DNA from 3 places in the Massilia sp. TWP1-3-3 genome. Region 1 is predicted to be linked to each of the others. Evidence: predicted binding sites of a transcription regulator. Region 1 holds the regulator's gene; each other region holds the start of a gene.
The links. Region 1 encodes sigma-54, which starts transcription at its own class of promoters, with help from an activator protein. Its sites were predicted from a motif close to TGGCANGNAANCTGCTTT; they were not measured.
Positions count from the first base shown of each region.

Region 1 (5,051 bases):
ATCATGGCGCGCAGCTCGGCCCCGGGCGTGCTGTCGATGCGTGCGGCCAGCGCGGCCATCTGCTCTTGCGGCACGAACACGTCGGCCAACCCCGCGTACAGGGCGTCGGCCGCGCCGACCGTCAGTCCGGTCAGGCCCAGGTAGTTGCCCAGCTGGCCAGGCGCGCGCGACAAAAAGTAGCTGCCGCCCACGTCCGGAAACAAGCCGATGTTTACTTCCGGCATCGCCATCTTGGTCTTCTCGGTGACGATGCGGATACGGCAGTCGGGCCCGCCCTGCGCAATGCCCATCCCGCCGCCCATGACCACGCCGTCCATCAGCGCCACGTAGGGCTTGGGATAGAAATGGATCAGGTGATTGAGCGCGTATTCTTCGGTAAAAAAGTCTTCCAGCAAGGCACTGCCGCCCATCGGGCTCTTGCCGCCCACCTCATGGAAAAAACGGATGTCGCCGCCGGCGCACAGCGCCTTGGGGCTGCTGCTGCCAAGCACGACCGCATCGACGGCGTCATCCGCGCGCCAGGCCTGCAGCACCGCCGTCAAGTCGCGCACCATCTGCAGCGACAGCGAATTAAGCGCTTTGGGACGGTCGAGGGTGATGATGCCGGTACGGTTGGCAACGCGGGTCTGGACGTATTCGCTCATGGAAGGCTGACAATAAATGGATAGACCCATATTTTAGCCTCCGCAGATGCAAAAAGGGCGCCGCAGGCGCCCTCGTGTCAAGAATCCCGGGCCTTAGATGGCTTCAGGGAGTTCTTCTTCAGGCAGGTGCTTGATGGCCTGGTGATTATGGTCCTGGACCTTGTCCTTGTACTTCATGACTTGACGGTCGAGCTTGTCGATCAGGGTGTCGATAGCGGCGTACAGGTCATGCGACAGGCTTTCTACATACACGGTCTTGCCCGACAGGCGAAGGTTGATTTCAGCCTTTTGTCGTTTTTCTTTTTCAGTCAGGTTATCCACGGTGAGGATCACGGCAATATCAATCACGTGATCGAAATGGCGCTTGACGCGCTCGAGCTTGGTTTGTACGTATTCACGGATGGCTGGGGTCACTTCGAGATGATGTCCGCTAATTGTGAGATTCATACACACTCCTAATAATGGTGTCACTTTCCGTTCGTGCGCGGCGCGCAGAGGAACGGCATAAAAATGCCGATTACAGACACTTCCTGAGGCTGACGGGCGGGATTTTGAGCGCTTCGCGGTACTTGGCAACGGTGCGGCGAGCGATGACCATACCCTGTTCCCCCAGCATGTCCGCAATCTTACTATCGGATAATGGATTTTTAGGGTCTTCTGCTCCTGTCAATTGCACGATGAGTGCACGAATCGCCGTGGAAGATGCTTCTCCCCCCGCTTCGGTGGCGACATGGCTACCGAAAAAGTATTTCAACTCAAACATGCCATGCGGGGTCAGCATGAATTTCTGAGTTGTTACACGAGAAATAGTACTCTCGTGTAGACCAAGTGTATCAGCTATTTCGCGCAGCACAAGGGGACGCATGGCTACCGCGCCATGGCTGAAGAAATTGCGCTGGCGCTCAACAATAGCCTCGGAGACACGCAAGATGGTGTCGAAGCGCTGGCGCATGTTTTTGATCAGCCACTTCGCTTCCTGCAACTGGGCGCCCATCTGGCCTTCGCCCTTGCCCTGCTTGAGCAGGCTCGCGTACATATTGTTCACGCGCAGGCGCGGCATCACGTCGTTGTTGAGCGAGACCGACCAGCCGCCCTTGGCCTTGCGCACAATCACGTCCGGGACCACGAAGTCCGACACATCGGAGGCGAACACGGCGCCCGGGTGCGGATTGCAGCGGCGGATGATGGTCTGCGCCTCGCGCAAGTCTTCGTCGTCGCAGTCGAGCGCTTTTTTCAGCTTGTTGAATTCACGCTGGGCGAACCAGGTCAGGTGCTTTTCGACGATGGCCAGCGCCATGCGGCGCGTCACCAGCGGCACGCCGCGCATGGCGCGAATCTGCAGCGCCAGGCACTCGGACGCATTGCGCGCGCCCACGCCGACCGGATCAAAACTTTGCAGCAGCGACAGCGCGGTCTTGAATTCATCGAAATCGATCTCGAGTTCTTCGGGCATGCGCGCATGGATTTCTTCCAGCGTCTCGGTCAGGTAGCCGTTGTCGTCGAGCGCGTCGACGATCAGTTCGACCAGCGCGCGGTCGCGCACTTCGAGCACCAGCACGCGCATCTGTTCCATCAGATGCTCGCGCAGGGTGGTCGCGCTGCCCTCGAGCTGCGGGCGCGAATCTTCGTCGTCGCTGCTCTTGGCGCGGCCCAGGTCACCCCACTCGCCGTCGTTGTCGTTGTTGTTGTCGTTGTTGCTGGCAGCTTCCCCCTCGGGTGCATCGGCGCTTTGGCCTTCGGCCGGCGCCGGTGCATCCTGCGCGCCCGGTTCGGGCGGCGCCTCGGCCGGCGTGGCGCTGCTGCCGATGGCGCCGTCGGCCAGCAGGCGCACCGAATGGTCGAGCGGATCGTCAAGCCGTTCGAGCAGCGGATTGTCGGTCAGGAGCTGTTCGAGTTCCTGGTGCAGTTCGAGCGTGGACAACTGCAGCAGGCGGATCGACTGCTGCAGCTGCGGCGTGAGCGCAAGGTGCTGCGAGGTGCGTAGTTGCAGGGATTGTTTCATCGGTTTGACCTGCTTACATCCGGAAGTGCTCACCCAGATAAACGCGGCGTACCGATTCGTCTGCGATGATGTCGTCCGGACGGCCAGAGGCCAGCACCGCACCCTGGTTGATGATGTAGGCACGGTCGCAAATGCCGAGCGTTTCGCGCACATTGTGGTCGGTGATCAAAACGCCGATGTCGCGCTCCTTCAGGAACCGCACGATGCGCTGGATCTCGATCACGGCGATCGGATCGACCCCGGCGAACGGTTCGTCGAGCAGCACAAAGCGCGGATTGGTGGCCAGCGCACGCGCGATTTCCACGCGCCGCCGCTCGCCGCCCGACAGCGACATGGCCGGGTTCTCGCGCAGCTTTTCGATCTGCAGGTCATGCAGCAGCGTGTCGAGCCGCTCCTTGAGTTCTGGTTTGCTCAGGCGCTTGCCGTTGACCTTTTGCAGTTCCAGCACGGCGAGGATGTTTTCTTCGACCGTCAGGCGCCGAAACACCGACGCTTCCTGCGGCAGGTACGACAGGCCGAGCGCGGCGCGCCGGTGAATCGGCAGGCTGGAGATATCCACGCCGCTGATGTCGATCGAGCCGGCATCCGACGGCACCAGGCCCACGATCATGTAGAACGAGGTGGTCTTGCCGGCGCCGTTGGGCCCCAGCAGGCCGACTACCTCGCCGCATTCAACCTGCAGCGATACGTCGCGCACGACCAGTTTTTTGCCGTAGCTTTTCTGCAGGCCGCGCACGATCAGCGTGCTGCCACAAGCTTTCGGTTCGATCATGGCATGCCCGTCGGAGCTGGCGTGCCAGTCGGCCCCGTTGGCGCAGTTGGCGCGGTTGGCGCCGGCGCGGCGCGCGGCTTGCGCGGCGCGATGATCAGCTGGCCGCGGCCCTCGCCCGGCTTGCTCGCGCCGCTGGCGTCGTTACGGGCGGTGAATACCTCGCGCATGCTGTCGTACGAAATGAATTCGCTCTTGATTTCGTCGGTCATGGTGCTGCCCTCGATCTGGCGGATATGCGCGCTGCCGAACAGCTTGACGACGCCGCTGCGCTCGTCGTATTCGATGCGCTGCGCATTGCCTTCGACCCACAGCTCGGGGCCGCCGTCGCGCTTTTGGCGAAACGTCGCCATCTTGCCGGGCACGCCCGTGAGCGTCACCTGCATGTCTTCTTCGGGACTGGTCTTGATCACCGCTTTTTCAGCGCGCAGCACCAGCGTGCCCTTAGTGACGACGATGTTGCCGGTAACGATGGTGACCTGGGCGACTTCGTCCACCAGCAGCGTGCCGTAGTCGATTACCGCGCGCTTGCCGGCGTCGGCTTTCTCGGCCGAGGCGCCCAGCGCCACTAGGCCAAACACTGCAATTGCTATTATTTTTTTCATTTTCTACTGCCCTTGGGTGGAACGATGATCTGGCCACCGCCGGCAAACTGCACCTGGCGCGTGGCGTTGTTGGCCTTCATGCCGACGCCGGTAATGGTGTTGGCGCCCAGCGCCATGTCGACCCGCACGCGGGACTCCATGCGGTCTTCTTCCGGAAACACGGTCAGCGCTTCGGTGGTCATGTGCATCAGGCGCGCCATAGGCGAAGCGGGGCGAAAGACGTCGACCTTGCCCAACAGGTCGACCTGGTCGTCCGCATGCCGCAGGCGCGCTGTGTTGGCCTTGACGGTCATTGGACTCTGGCCGGGCGCCAGACTTTGCAGCATGGGCTGCTCGACGTCCGAGACGTCGCCCAGCGGACGGTGGGTCAGCTTGGCGCCGTAGAACAGGTAGCGCGGCTTGCCTTCGGGCGTCATGCGCACGAAACTGAATTTTTCAACGATGTAGTCAGGCTCGTTGCCGGCTGCGGCCGGATCGACCTGGCCGTCGCCGCGCTGCATCACCTGCACCAGCCAGAAGCTGCCCAAGGCGGAGAAGATGAGCGCCGTGATGGTCAGCAGCAGCGGCCAGCGATGGGCGGTGCGCTTATCCATGGCGGCCCCCGCCCCGCAGGCATGGGTCCCGCAGGCCTGATTCCTGATTCTTGCCTGTCACGCGAAATACGGCGCCAGCGCCGCCTCGTACGTGCCCTGCGCGCGCATCACCAGGTCGCACACTTCGCGCACGGCGCCGCGCCCGCCGCCGGCGCGCGTGACGTAATGGGCGCGGTGTTGCACCTCCGGGTGCCCGGTGGGCACAGTGACCGCAAAGCCGACCTGCAGCAGCAGTGGCAGGTCGATCACGTCGTCGCCGATATAGCCGCACTGCTGCGCCGTCAAGCCGGTCGCTTCCAGCAGTCTGGCAAAGGCGATGCGCTTGTCGTGGATGCCCTGGTGGACATGCATGATGCCCAGGTCGGCCGCGCGCCGCACCACAATCGGCGACTCGCGCGCGCTGATGATGGCGGTGGCCACGCCGCTTTTTTGCAGCAG
Region 1 covers NZ_JAFCWX010000001.1:198,362-203,412, forward strand. The annotation lists gene ACP7D4_RS00915 (enoyl-CoA hydratase/isomerase family protein) at 1-644, opposite strand, end outside; gene hpf (ribosome hibernation-promoting factor, HPF/YfiA family) at 738-1,091, opposite strand; gene ACP7D4_RS00925 (RNA polymerase factor sigma-54) at 1,162-2,646, opposite strand; gene lptB (LPS export ABC transporter ATP-binding protein) at 2,660-3,418, opposite strand; gene lptA (lipopolysaccharide transport periplasmic protein LptA) at 3,415-4,020, opposite strand; gene lptC (LPS export ABC transporter periplasmic protein LptC) at 4,017-4,613, opposite strand; gene ACP7D4_RS00945 (KdsC family phosphatase) at 4,671-5,051, opposite strand, start outside.

Region 2 (5,051 bases), on a different contig from region 1:
AGCGACAGGTCGTCTGCCGATTTACCGGCGAAAAATTCGGACAGGTGCACCCGGTCATAGGCCGCGCGCGGCTCTTCGCACAAGACCGTGACTTCAAGATCGGGCACGTTGCTGCTATTGAGCGACTCGAGAAATTTGTGGCCCACCATGCCGTGGCCGATGACGATGATTCTCATGCAAGTTTTCCTTGAGCGATGGCCGCTGTGGCACCAAGCTTGGCGTCAACCTTGGCGTCAACCTTGGCGTCGACCGCAGCCGTCAAGCGCACGGCGATGGCGCAAATGGCCGACAGCAGCACCATGAATGACAGGATGCCGAGCGTTTGCTGGATGTCGCCGGTACCTTTCATCAGAAAGCCCGCCGCCACCGCGCCCACGTTGCCGCCGGCGCCGATGATGCCGGCCACGCCGCCGAGTGCCTTGTTGTCGATGAACGGCACCAGTGCGTAGGTTGCGCCGCAAGCCATGTGGGTGAACAGGCCAAAGACCAGCATGGCGATGACGGCAAAGGTCACGCTGTCGGCTTTTGAAAACCACAACAGGCCCAGGCCTTCGCCGATCATCATCACGAACAGCAGCGTGACGCGGCTATTGAGGTTGCCGCGCAACGCCATCTTGTCGGACAGCCAGCCGCCCAGCGCGCGCGCAAACAGGGCCAGCAAACCGAAGCTGCCGGCAGCCAGGCCGGCCGACTTCAAGGACAGGCCGAAATGGTCGACGTAGTACACGGCCGCCACGTTGTGGATGAAGATCTCGATTCCGAAGCAGGCGCCGTAAGTGACGAACAGCAGCCACACGCGGTAGTTGGCGCTGGCCGCCTTGAAGCTGGACCAGCCGCCCTTCTTGCCGCCTTCGATCGGGATGCCGGCCTTGCGCATGGCGTCGTAGTTACCCAACGGGCAGTCCTGGGTGAAGTTCCAGTAGACGAAGGCCATGATGATCATCAGCACGCCCGGCACCACCAGCGCCACGCGCCAGCCGAGCGTACTGGAAACGCCCGCCATGACGAGCGCGCCCACCAGCAAAGGCATCAGCGCTTGCGCTGCGCCGCCGCCCGCGTTGCCCCAGCCGGCAGCGGCCGCGTTGGCCGTGCCCACCACTTTCGGGGCGAACATGACGGACGTGTGGTACTGCGTGATCACGAAACTTGCGCCCACCGCGCCAATCCCCAGACGGAAAAACAGGAAGCTCTCGTAGCTTTGCGAGGCGGCCACGCCGAGCACGGGAATGGCGCCTAACGCGAGCAGCGCGGTGTAGGCTTTGCGCGGACCGAAGCGGTCGCACATCGGGCCGATGATCAGGCGCACCAGGATAGTGATGGCGACGGCGGCGATATTGATGTTGGCCACCTGTCCCATGGTCAGGCCGAATTCGCCTTTGATGATGGGCATCAGCGGTGCGCAGGCGAACCAGGCGAAAAAGCAGACGAAAAACGCCATCCAGGTCAGGTGAAAGGCACGCATCTGCGGCGTGTTGAAAGTGAAAAGCGCAATACTGTTTGCTTTGGTGGCCATGATCTATCCCGTGTAGAAAACAAAATGGCGTCCGGCCAGGATCCGGTCATGAAAAACCGGAGCTGGTCGGACGCCGTTGTCCTGCCAATCCGTCGTTAGATCAGCGCAAATTATTCAGGGGATCGCCATTGATCCGATAAGCTATGGTTAGCAATCCGCGTGCCAGGGTAAGGCGGGGCATATTGACAGTACCTTTGCCCGCGGCGCTACATTGCGGTGCAACATAATCCCAAAATGGTGCACCGGGGCGTGCACCAGGTCAGCCGAGCAAGTCTTCCACGTCGAGGATGCGCTGGGCGATGTCAGCCAGCTTCATGTTCTTGTTCATCGCCATGCTGCGCAGCTTTTGGTACGCCTGCTCTTCGCTCAAGCGCGCGCTGTTCATCAGCAGTCCCTTGGCGCGGTCGATCACCTTGCGCTCGGCCAGCTTGTGGCGCGTGTCTTCCAGTTCGGCCAGCAGCTTTTGCTCTTGCCGAAAGCGCGCCAGCGCCACGTTGAGCACCGGCTTGATACGCTCGCTGTGCAGGCCGGCCACCACGTACGCCGAGACGCCCGCCGCCATCGCCGCATCCATGCTGCGCGTGGTGTCGTCGTCGGTAAACAGCACGATGGGGCGCCGCTCGTCGCGGCTGGCGATGACGATGTGTTCGAGGACGTCGCGCGCATCGGACTGCGCGTCGATGATGATCATGTCCGGCTGGAGCTGGGCGATCCGTTCGGGCAGGTACATGTCGGCCGGCAGCGAGGCGACGATATCGTAGCCCGACTCTAGCAGCCCGATGCGCAAGGCGTTGCCGCGCCGGACCTGGGCGGCCAGCGCGTGGTCTTGTTCGTCGCCGTCGAGAACGACCGTGTTGACGACGACGATGCGCAGTGTGCGCGGTGTTGGCGTCTGGCTTGTTGGCATTATTGCAATTCTAAAGTGAGGCGCGAGAATGCGCTTTCCCTTGTCATTAGCAATTTACGCGCCAGACGCAGTGCTGCAGCCGCGCAGCCCCGCAGCCGCCACTTTAGTCGCGAAACTCGGCCGCCTGCCCACTCATGTTCGCCATCATTGCCTTTTGCAGGTCTTCGGACATCAGCATCGCCGCATTCCAGGTGGCGACATAATTCAAGCCGTCGGCCACCGTATGGTCGCGCGCATAGCTGATCATCTCCTTGGTGCCGCGGATCGCCAGCGGCGAGCGGGCCGCGATCGCCGCGGCGATCTCGCGCACGCCCGCGCCCAGTTCCTCGCGCGTGCCGAACACGCGGTTGACCAGGCCGATCTCGCGCGCTTCTGGCGCCTCCACGCGGCGCGCCGTGTAGGCCAGTTCGCGCGTGATGCCCTCGCCGATCAGGCGCGGCAAGCGCTGCAAGGTGCCGACGTCGGCGACCATGCCGATATCGATTTCCTTGATCGAAAAATACGCGTCGGCCGAGCAGTAGCGCATGTCGGCGCAGGTGATCAGATCGATACCTCCGCCGATGCAGGCGCCGTGCACGGCCGCCAGCACCGGCTTGCGGCAGCGTTCCAGGCTGCTCAAGGTGTCCTGCAAGTCGACGATCACGGCGCGCAGCGCTTCGCGCATGCGCCCTTCGCACTGGTCCTCGATCTGCGCGCCCAGGCCCATCATCATCTTCAGGTCGATCCCAGAGGTGAAGCACTTGCCTTCGCCTTCGAGGATCGCCACGCGCGCCTGGGGCGTCGCATCGACCCATTTGAAGGCCGAGCGGATGTCGTGCCACATCGCCAGGTTCATGGCGTTCGCTTTCTCGGGGCGGTTCAGGGCAATGGTGGCGATGTGGCCGTCGAGGCTGACGGCGAGTGTTTCAAATTGCATGCGGCGCTTTCAAGGTGTGATGCTGATCAGGTGGAAACCGGTTTCGATATCGCTGCACGTGAGCAGCGGCAGTCCGGGAAATTTATAGACGCCCCAGCAGCCGCTGTAGCCGGGGCCCGCCAGCGCGCTGGTATCGACCCGCATCACCACCTTGGGCACGGCGGGGTTGGACAGGTCGACCGCCACTGCGCCTTCGGTGTAGTGGCTCAGGTAAGCCATATTACCCTCCATGATCACGTTGTGCGGCGTGCCGGTGCCCACCTTGAACGTCGAGAGCTGGGTCGGCGCGGCTGCGCCATTCAAGCGCCAGACCCGTGCCGGCAGGCCGGCGGGCACTTCCTCGGTCGTCACCACAAAAGTGCCGTCGCCGCTCGGCCAGATGTTGTGCGCGAAGTTACCCGGCGTGCCCACCCAGCGCACCGAGAGCCTGGGTGCGGCGGGCGTCGTCAGGTCCCAGATCGACCAGCTGTTGGCCGTGCCCTCGGCCACGTACACCAGGTTGCCGACGGCGGTCATGTCGTGCACCGACTTGTTCAGGTTGAAGGTGGTGATGTAGCGCGGGTTTTCAGGATCGGTCTTGAGGTCCCACACTTCAACCGAACCGTCGCTCGGGCCGCCATGTTCATGTTCGCCCTCGGTGTGGGCCGCCGCCATGGCGCCGCCGAACACTGCTGGCGCGGGCGCATCGAGCAGCGGCGCGCTGATGGGCGCTGGCGCTGGAGGCGCGACGCTGACGGGCCGCTGAAGGTACGCCAGGCCGCGCGCAGTATCGATGTCGATCGTGTGCGCGCGCAGCGTGCCGTCGCGCGGGGCGAAGCTTTTCACGAAGCGCACCGAGGCCGGCAGCGCCGACAAATCGAGGATCATGACCCCGCCGCGCACATTGTCCTGCTCCGAGACGATGTAGGCATGGGTGCCGTAGACGCGCATCTCGCGCCAGTAAACGCCGGGCGACGGCGTATTGGTCGGGCCGTCGATCTCGTCGACCACGCGCACGTTGGCACTGTCGCGCAGGTCGAGCACCAGGATGCCCTTGGCGGTGCCCATCAGTGCATAGCGCGCGCCGTCCGGCGCGGTGTAGCCCCAGTTGCCGGCCACGCCAGTGCGCGCCACGCTCGCCAGCTGCTTGCCGCCAAAGTCGCCCGGAGAACCCGGCTGCACCACCACCGGTGGCGGCGGCAAAGTTGCCCCACCCCCGCCCCCACCACCACCGCCGCAGCCGCTCAAACCAACGATGCACAGCGCCAGCAAGGCGCCGATGGCAGACCGGCTGGGCGCCGGGAATGGACGAATATGCTTCATGTAGTCTCCTCAATGCTGGTCAATGGTGTGGGAAAAGCGCCGGGCGCGGCGACCTGGCAGCGGTTGCGCCCCTTCTTCCTTGGCACGATCAGCGCCGCATAGCCGCCCATCACCAGCGTCAGAACGACAAAGTCGCGCAGGCGGAATTGGAAAAGGCCGTGAATGGCCAGCGTCATGCTCGGATCGGCCAGGCGCAAATTGACGCTGGTCTTGATGGCGGCAAAAAAGAAGGCGTTCAAGGCCAGCACGATGGCGGCATACGTCAGCACGACCGGCATGGCAAAATAGCCGAGGTACCAGTAGATGACGACCAGGGCCAGCGTAAACAAATAAGAGACCGCGCCCAGGACCAGCCGGCGCAAGCGCAGCGCCTGCTGTTTGCGGATGTCGCCGCGCCCGCTTCGGGAGTCGAT
Region 2 covers NZ_JAFCWX010000003.1:262,168-267,218, forward strand. The annotation lists gene nirB (nitrite reductase large subunit NirB) at 1-176, opposite strand, end outside; gene ACP7D4_RS04455 (MFS transporter) at 173-1,513, opposite strand; gene ACP7D4_RS04460 (ANTAR domain-containing response regulator) at 1,773-2,420, opposite strand; gene ACP7D4_RS04465 (crotonase/enoyl-CoA hydratase family protein) at 2,524-3,336, opposite strand; gene ACP7D4_RS04470 (LVIVD repeat-containing protein) at 3,346-4,638, opposite strand; gene ACP7D4_RS04475 (hypothetical protein) at 4,635-5,051, opposite strand, start outside.
Region 2: the regulator sigma-54 is predicted to act here: its motif matches at 2,467-2,484, upstream of ACP7D4_RS04460 (ANTAR domain-containing response regulator).

Region 3 (5,051 bases), on a different contig from region 1:
GGCACGACCAGCACCACGCGGTAGCCCTTGAGGCGCGCCACCAGCGCCAGTCCCAGGCCCGTATTGCCGGCCGTCGCCTCGACCACCACGCCGCCCGGTCGTAGGCTGCCGTCCGCTTCGGCCGCTTCGATCATGGCGCGCCCGATGCGGTCCTTGATGGAGCCGCCGGGATTTTGGCTTTCAAGCTTGAGGAACAATTGGCAGGGGCCGGTATCGATGCGGGTCACTTCGACCAGCGGCGTATTGCCAATCAGGGAAAACAGGGCAGGTGCGGTTGCGGGCGACATGGGACCTCCAGGTAGCTGGCGCGCGCGCTTGCGAATTTTTCGGCGAGCTTTGCGGCCAGCGGTAAAAGGGCGATCATACGGTTGCGCTGCGGGAGAGGGAACGAATAATTCTAGACTTCGTTAGTCACTTTTTGTGTCGACTTGCTCAAGAATGTATCACTTTTTCAGCTTGCGCCACAGCGTTGTGCGGCTGATGCCCAGGTAGGCCGCCGCCTCGTCGCGCCGCCCGCCAAAACGCGCCAGCACTTGCTCCACCGTTTCGCTCTCGATCTTTGGCGCGGCAAGCAATTGCGCATCAGGCGCGCCGCGCCCAAGCTCCGGCGCCACGCCGAGCACGAACGCGGGCGTGAGTGCCTGTAGCGGCTCGGCCGCCAGGTAGAGCGCCAGGCGCTCGGCCATGTTGCGCAGTTCGCGCACATTGCCCGGCCAGTTGTAGCGCTCCAGCAGCGGGGCGCAGGCTGTGATTTCGGCATGCAGGTTGGGGTGCGGTCGCGCGCCGAGCGCCGCCAGCGCAGTCTTGAGCGACCATTCGGCCAGCACGACAATGTCATCGGCGCGCTCGCGCAGCGGCGGCAGCGCCAGTCGCAGCACCGCCAGCCGGTAAAACAGGTCGGCCCGAAAGCGTCCTTCGCGCACCCGCGCCTCCAGGTCGCAGTGGGTGGCGCTGATCACCCGCACGTTGACAGCAATCGGCCGCGTGCCGCCCACGCGCACCACCTCGCGCTCTTCGAGCACGCGCAGCAGGCGCGTTTGCAGCGCCAGCGGCATTTCGCCGATTTCGTCGAGGAACAGCGTGCCGTGGTTGGCCGCTTCAAACAGGCCCGCGTGGCCGCCCCGGCGCGCGCCGGTAAAGGCGCCTTCTTCGTGGCCGAACAGTTCGGACTCCAGCAGCGACTCGGCGATCGCTCCGCAGTTGACGGCCACAAAAGGCCGGTTGGGGCCCAGGCTGCGCGGGCTTTCGCGGTGGATGGCTTGCGCCACCATTTCCTTGCCGGTGCCGGTCTCGCCGGCAATCAAGACCGTCGCTGGCGAGCGCGCGTACAGCACCACGGCCTGGCGCAGCGTCTCCATCGCGCCGGACACGCCGCGCAGGTCGTTCAGGCCGTGCTTGGCGCGCAGCGTGTCGGCCACCACCGAGCGGCGCCCGCGAATCGATTCCAGGTGCGTCAGGCGCGCCAGTTCCAGCGCATCGTCAAAGGCCTGGCGGATCGACGCGGCCGAGTAGACGAAAACGCCGGTCAGTCCCGCTTCTTCGGCCAAATCGGTGATCAGGCCCGCGCCCACGACGGCCTGGATGCCGGCAGCTTTCAGTTCATTGATCTGGGCGCGCGCGTCTTCCTCGGTCACGTAGGTGCGCTGGGCGATGGCCACGCCAAAGGTCGCGGCGAACTCCGCCAGTTCGGGCAGTTGCTGCTGGTAAGTGACGACGCCGATGCGGTCCGACACGCGCCGCGCGCGCGCCAGCGCCTGCATGAAATCAAAGCCGCTGGCCTTGGCGATCACCAGCGGCACCGAGACGCGGCCCTTGAGATAGGCCGCGTTTGAACCTGCCGCGATCACCACGTCGCAGCGTTCGGTGGCGACCCGTTCGCGGATCGCGCGCGCCGCCTCGTCAAAGCCCAGGTTCACCGGCTCGATGGTCGCCAGGTGGTCGTATTCAAGCGTGATGTCGCGAAACAGATCGGCCAGACGGGACACCGATACCGTCCAGATGACGGGTTTGTCGGGCGAATCGGGGGCAGGGCGGTTCTGGTAGCTCATATCCTTATTGTAGTCCATGTTTCAAATGGTGTTTCATTTGTGTTTCAATGTTCCACTGGCAATGCAATATTTTGTTTCATTTGTTTGCTTGTGGAGAAACGCAAGCTACCCAAGTGCTTGATTCACAAGGACTCACCCCGTTCTCGTACCTGTGGCACGCCTTTTGCGGTGTAGGTGCTATCTCGTTCAATCGACCACGCAACACTAAAGGACAATCATGGCCCAAGTTTCCGCAGGCGCGGCATTTCGCAAAGCTGTTCAAGAAGAGTCGCCCTTACAAGTGGTCGGCGCCATCAACGCCAACCACGCCTTGCTGGCCAAGCGCGCCGGTTTTCGGGCCATTTACCTGTCCGGCGGCGGCGTGGCGGCCGGCTCGCTCGGCCTGCCGGACCTGGGCATCTCCAACCTGGACGACGTGCTGACCGACGTGCGCCGCATTACCGACGTGTGCGACCTGCCGCTGCTGGTGGACGTCGACACCGGCTTCGGCTCGTCCGCCTTCAACGTGGCGCGCACGGTGCGCTCGATGATCAAGGCAGGCGCCGGCGCCATCCACATCGAAGACCAGGTCGGCGCCAAGCGCTGCGGCCACCGTCCGGGCAAGGAAATCGTCAGCAAGCAGGAGATGGTCGACCGCATCAAGGCGGCAGTGGATGCGCGCACCGACGACAGTTTCGTCATCATGGCGCGCACCGATGCGCTGGCCGTCGAAGGCCTGGAGTCGGCCATGGAGCGCGCCATCGCCTGCGTGGAAGCGGGCGCCGACATGATCTTCCCGGAAGCGATCACCGACCTGGCCATGTACGCCACGTTTGCGAAAGCGGTCAAGGTGCCGGTGCTGGCCAACATCACCGAGTTCGGCGCGACCCCGCTGTTTACGGTGGACGAACTCAAAGGCGCCGACGTCGGCCTGGTGCTGTACCCGCTGTCGGCCTTTCGCGCCATGAACAAGGCGGCCGAAAACGTCTACGGCGCGATTCGCCGCGACGGCACGCAAAAGAACGTGGTCGACACCATGCAGACCCGCATGGAACTGTACGAGCGCATCAACTATCACGATTTCGAGCAAAAGCTCGACGCGCTGTTCGCAGCCCAGAAAAAATAAACCAACTATTCCAGGAGACTCCAGCATGAGCGATGTACAAGCAACCCCCTTCAAGCCAAAAAAATCGGTCGCCCTTTCCGGCGTCACCGCGGGCAACACCGCGCTGTGCTCGGTCGGTAAAACCGGCAACGATCTGCACTACCGCGGCTACGACATTCTCGACGTCGCCACCAACAGCGAGTTCGAAGAAATCGCCTACCTGCTGGTGCACGGCAAACTGCCGACCAAGGCTGAACTGAAGGGCTACAAGGCGCACCTGAAGTCGATGCGCGGCCTGCCGCAGGCGGTCAAGTCGGCGCTCGAGGCGCTGCCGGCGTCGGCCCACCCGATGGATGTGATGCGCACCGGCGTATCGGTGCTGGGCTGCGTGCTGCCTGAAAAAGATGACCACAACGTGCCCGGCGCCCGCATGATCGCCGACCGCCTGATGGCGTCGTTCGGCTCCATGCTGCTGTACTGGTACCACTTCAGCCATAACGGCAAGCGGATCGAGACCGAGACGGACGACGAGTCGATCGGCGCGCACTTTCTGCATCTGCTGCACGGCAAAAAACCATCCAAGGAATGGGAGCAGGCGATGCACACCTCGCTGATCCTGTACGCGGAACACGAATTTAACGCCTCCACCTTCACCGCGCGCGTGGTCGCCGGCACCGGTTCCGACATCCACTCGGCCATCACCGGCGCCATCGGTGCGCTGCGCGGTCCAAAGCACGGCGGCGCCAACGAAGTCGCGCTTGAAATCCAGGAACGCTACGAAAACCCGGACGAAGCCGAAGCGGACATCCGCAGCCGCGTGGCCAACAAGGAAGTCGTGATCGGCTTCGGCCATCCGGTCTACACCGTGTCGGACCCGCGCAACGTGGTCATCAAGGAAGTGGCGCGGTCATTGTCCACGCAGGCGGGCTCGATGAAAATGTTCGACATCGCCGAGCGCCTCGAAACGGTCATGTGGGACGTTAAAAAGATGTTCCCGAACCTGGACTGGTTCTCGGCCGTGTCGTACCACATGATGGGTGTGCCGACTGCCATGTTCACGCCCTTGTTCGTGATCTCGCGCACCTCCGGCTGGGCCGCGCACGTGATCGAGCAGCGCATCGACAACAAGATCATTCGCCCGAGCGCCAACTATGTCGGCCCTGAAGACCTCACCTTCGTGCCGATTTCGGACCGCAAGTAGACCACTGGGAATCATCATGAATACGCAATTTCGCAAGTCCCTGCCGGGCACCAAGCTCGATTATTTCGACACCCGCGCCGCAGTCGACGCGATCGAGCCGGGCGCCTACGACAAGCTGCCCTACACCTCGCGCGTGCTGGCCGAAAACCTGGTGCGCCGGTGCGAACCGGCCAGCCTGAATGCATCGCTGTCCCAGTTCATTGAACGCAGGCGCGACCTGGACTTTCCATGGTTCCCTGCGCGCGTGGTGTGCCACGACATTTTGGGCCAGACCGCCCTGGTCGACCTGGCCGGCCTGCGCGACGCCATCGCCCTGCAAGGCGGCGACCCGGCGCTGGTCAACCCGGTGGTGCCGACCCAACTGGTGGTGGACCATTCGCTGGCGGTGGAGTGCGGCGGTTTCGACCCTGACGCTTTTGAAAAAAACCGCGCCATTGAAGACCGCCGCAACGAAGATCGCTTCGACTTCATCAACTGGACCAAGAAGGCGTTCAAGAACGTCGACGTGATCCCGCCCGGTAACGGCATCCTGCACCAGATTAACCTTGAGCGCATGTCGCCCGTGATCCAGGTGCTCGACGGCGTGGCCTTTCCCGATACGCTGGTCGGCACCGACTCGCACACCCCCATGGTGGACGCGCTCGGCGTGATCGCCATCGGCGTGGGCGGCCTGGAAGCGGAAAGCGTGATGCTGGGCCGCGCGTCGTGGATGCGCCTG
Region 3 covers NZ_JAFCWX010000022.1:2,443-7,493, forward strand. The annotation lists gene ACP7D4_RS19345 (pyridoxal-phosphate dependent enzyme) at 1-287, opposite strand, end outside; gene prpR (propionate catabolism operon regulatory protein PrpR) at 444-2,048, opposite strand; gene prpB (methylisocitrate lyase) at 2,266-3,153, shown strand; gene prpC (bifunctional 2-methylcitrate synthase/citrate synthase) at 3,179-4,333, shown strand; gene acnD (Fe/S-dependent 2-methylisocitrate dehydratase AcnD) at 4,350-5,051, shown strand, end outside.
Region 3: the regulator sigma-54 is predicted to act here: its motif matches at 2,201-2,218, upstream of prpB (methylisocitrate lyase).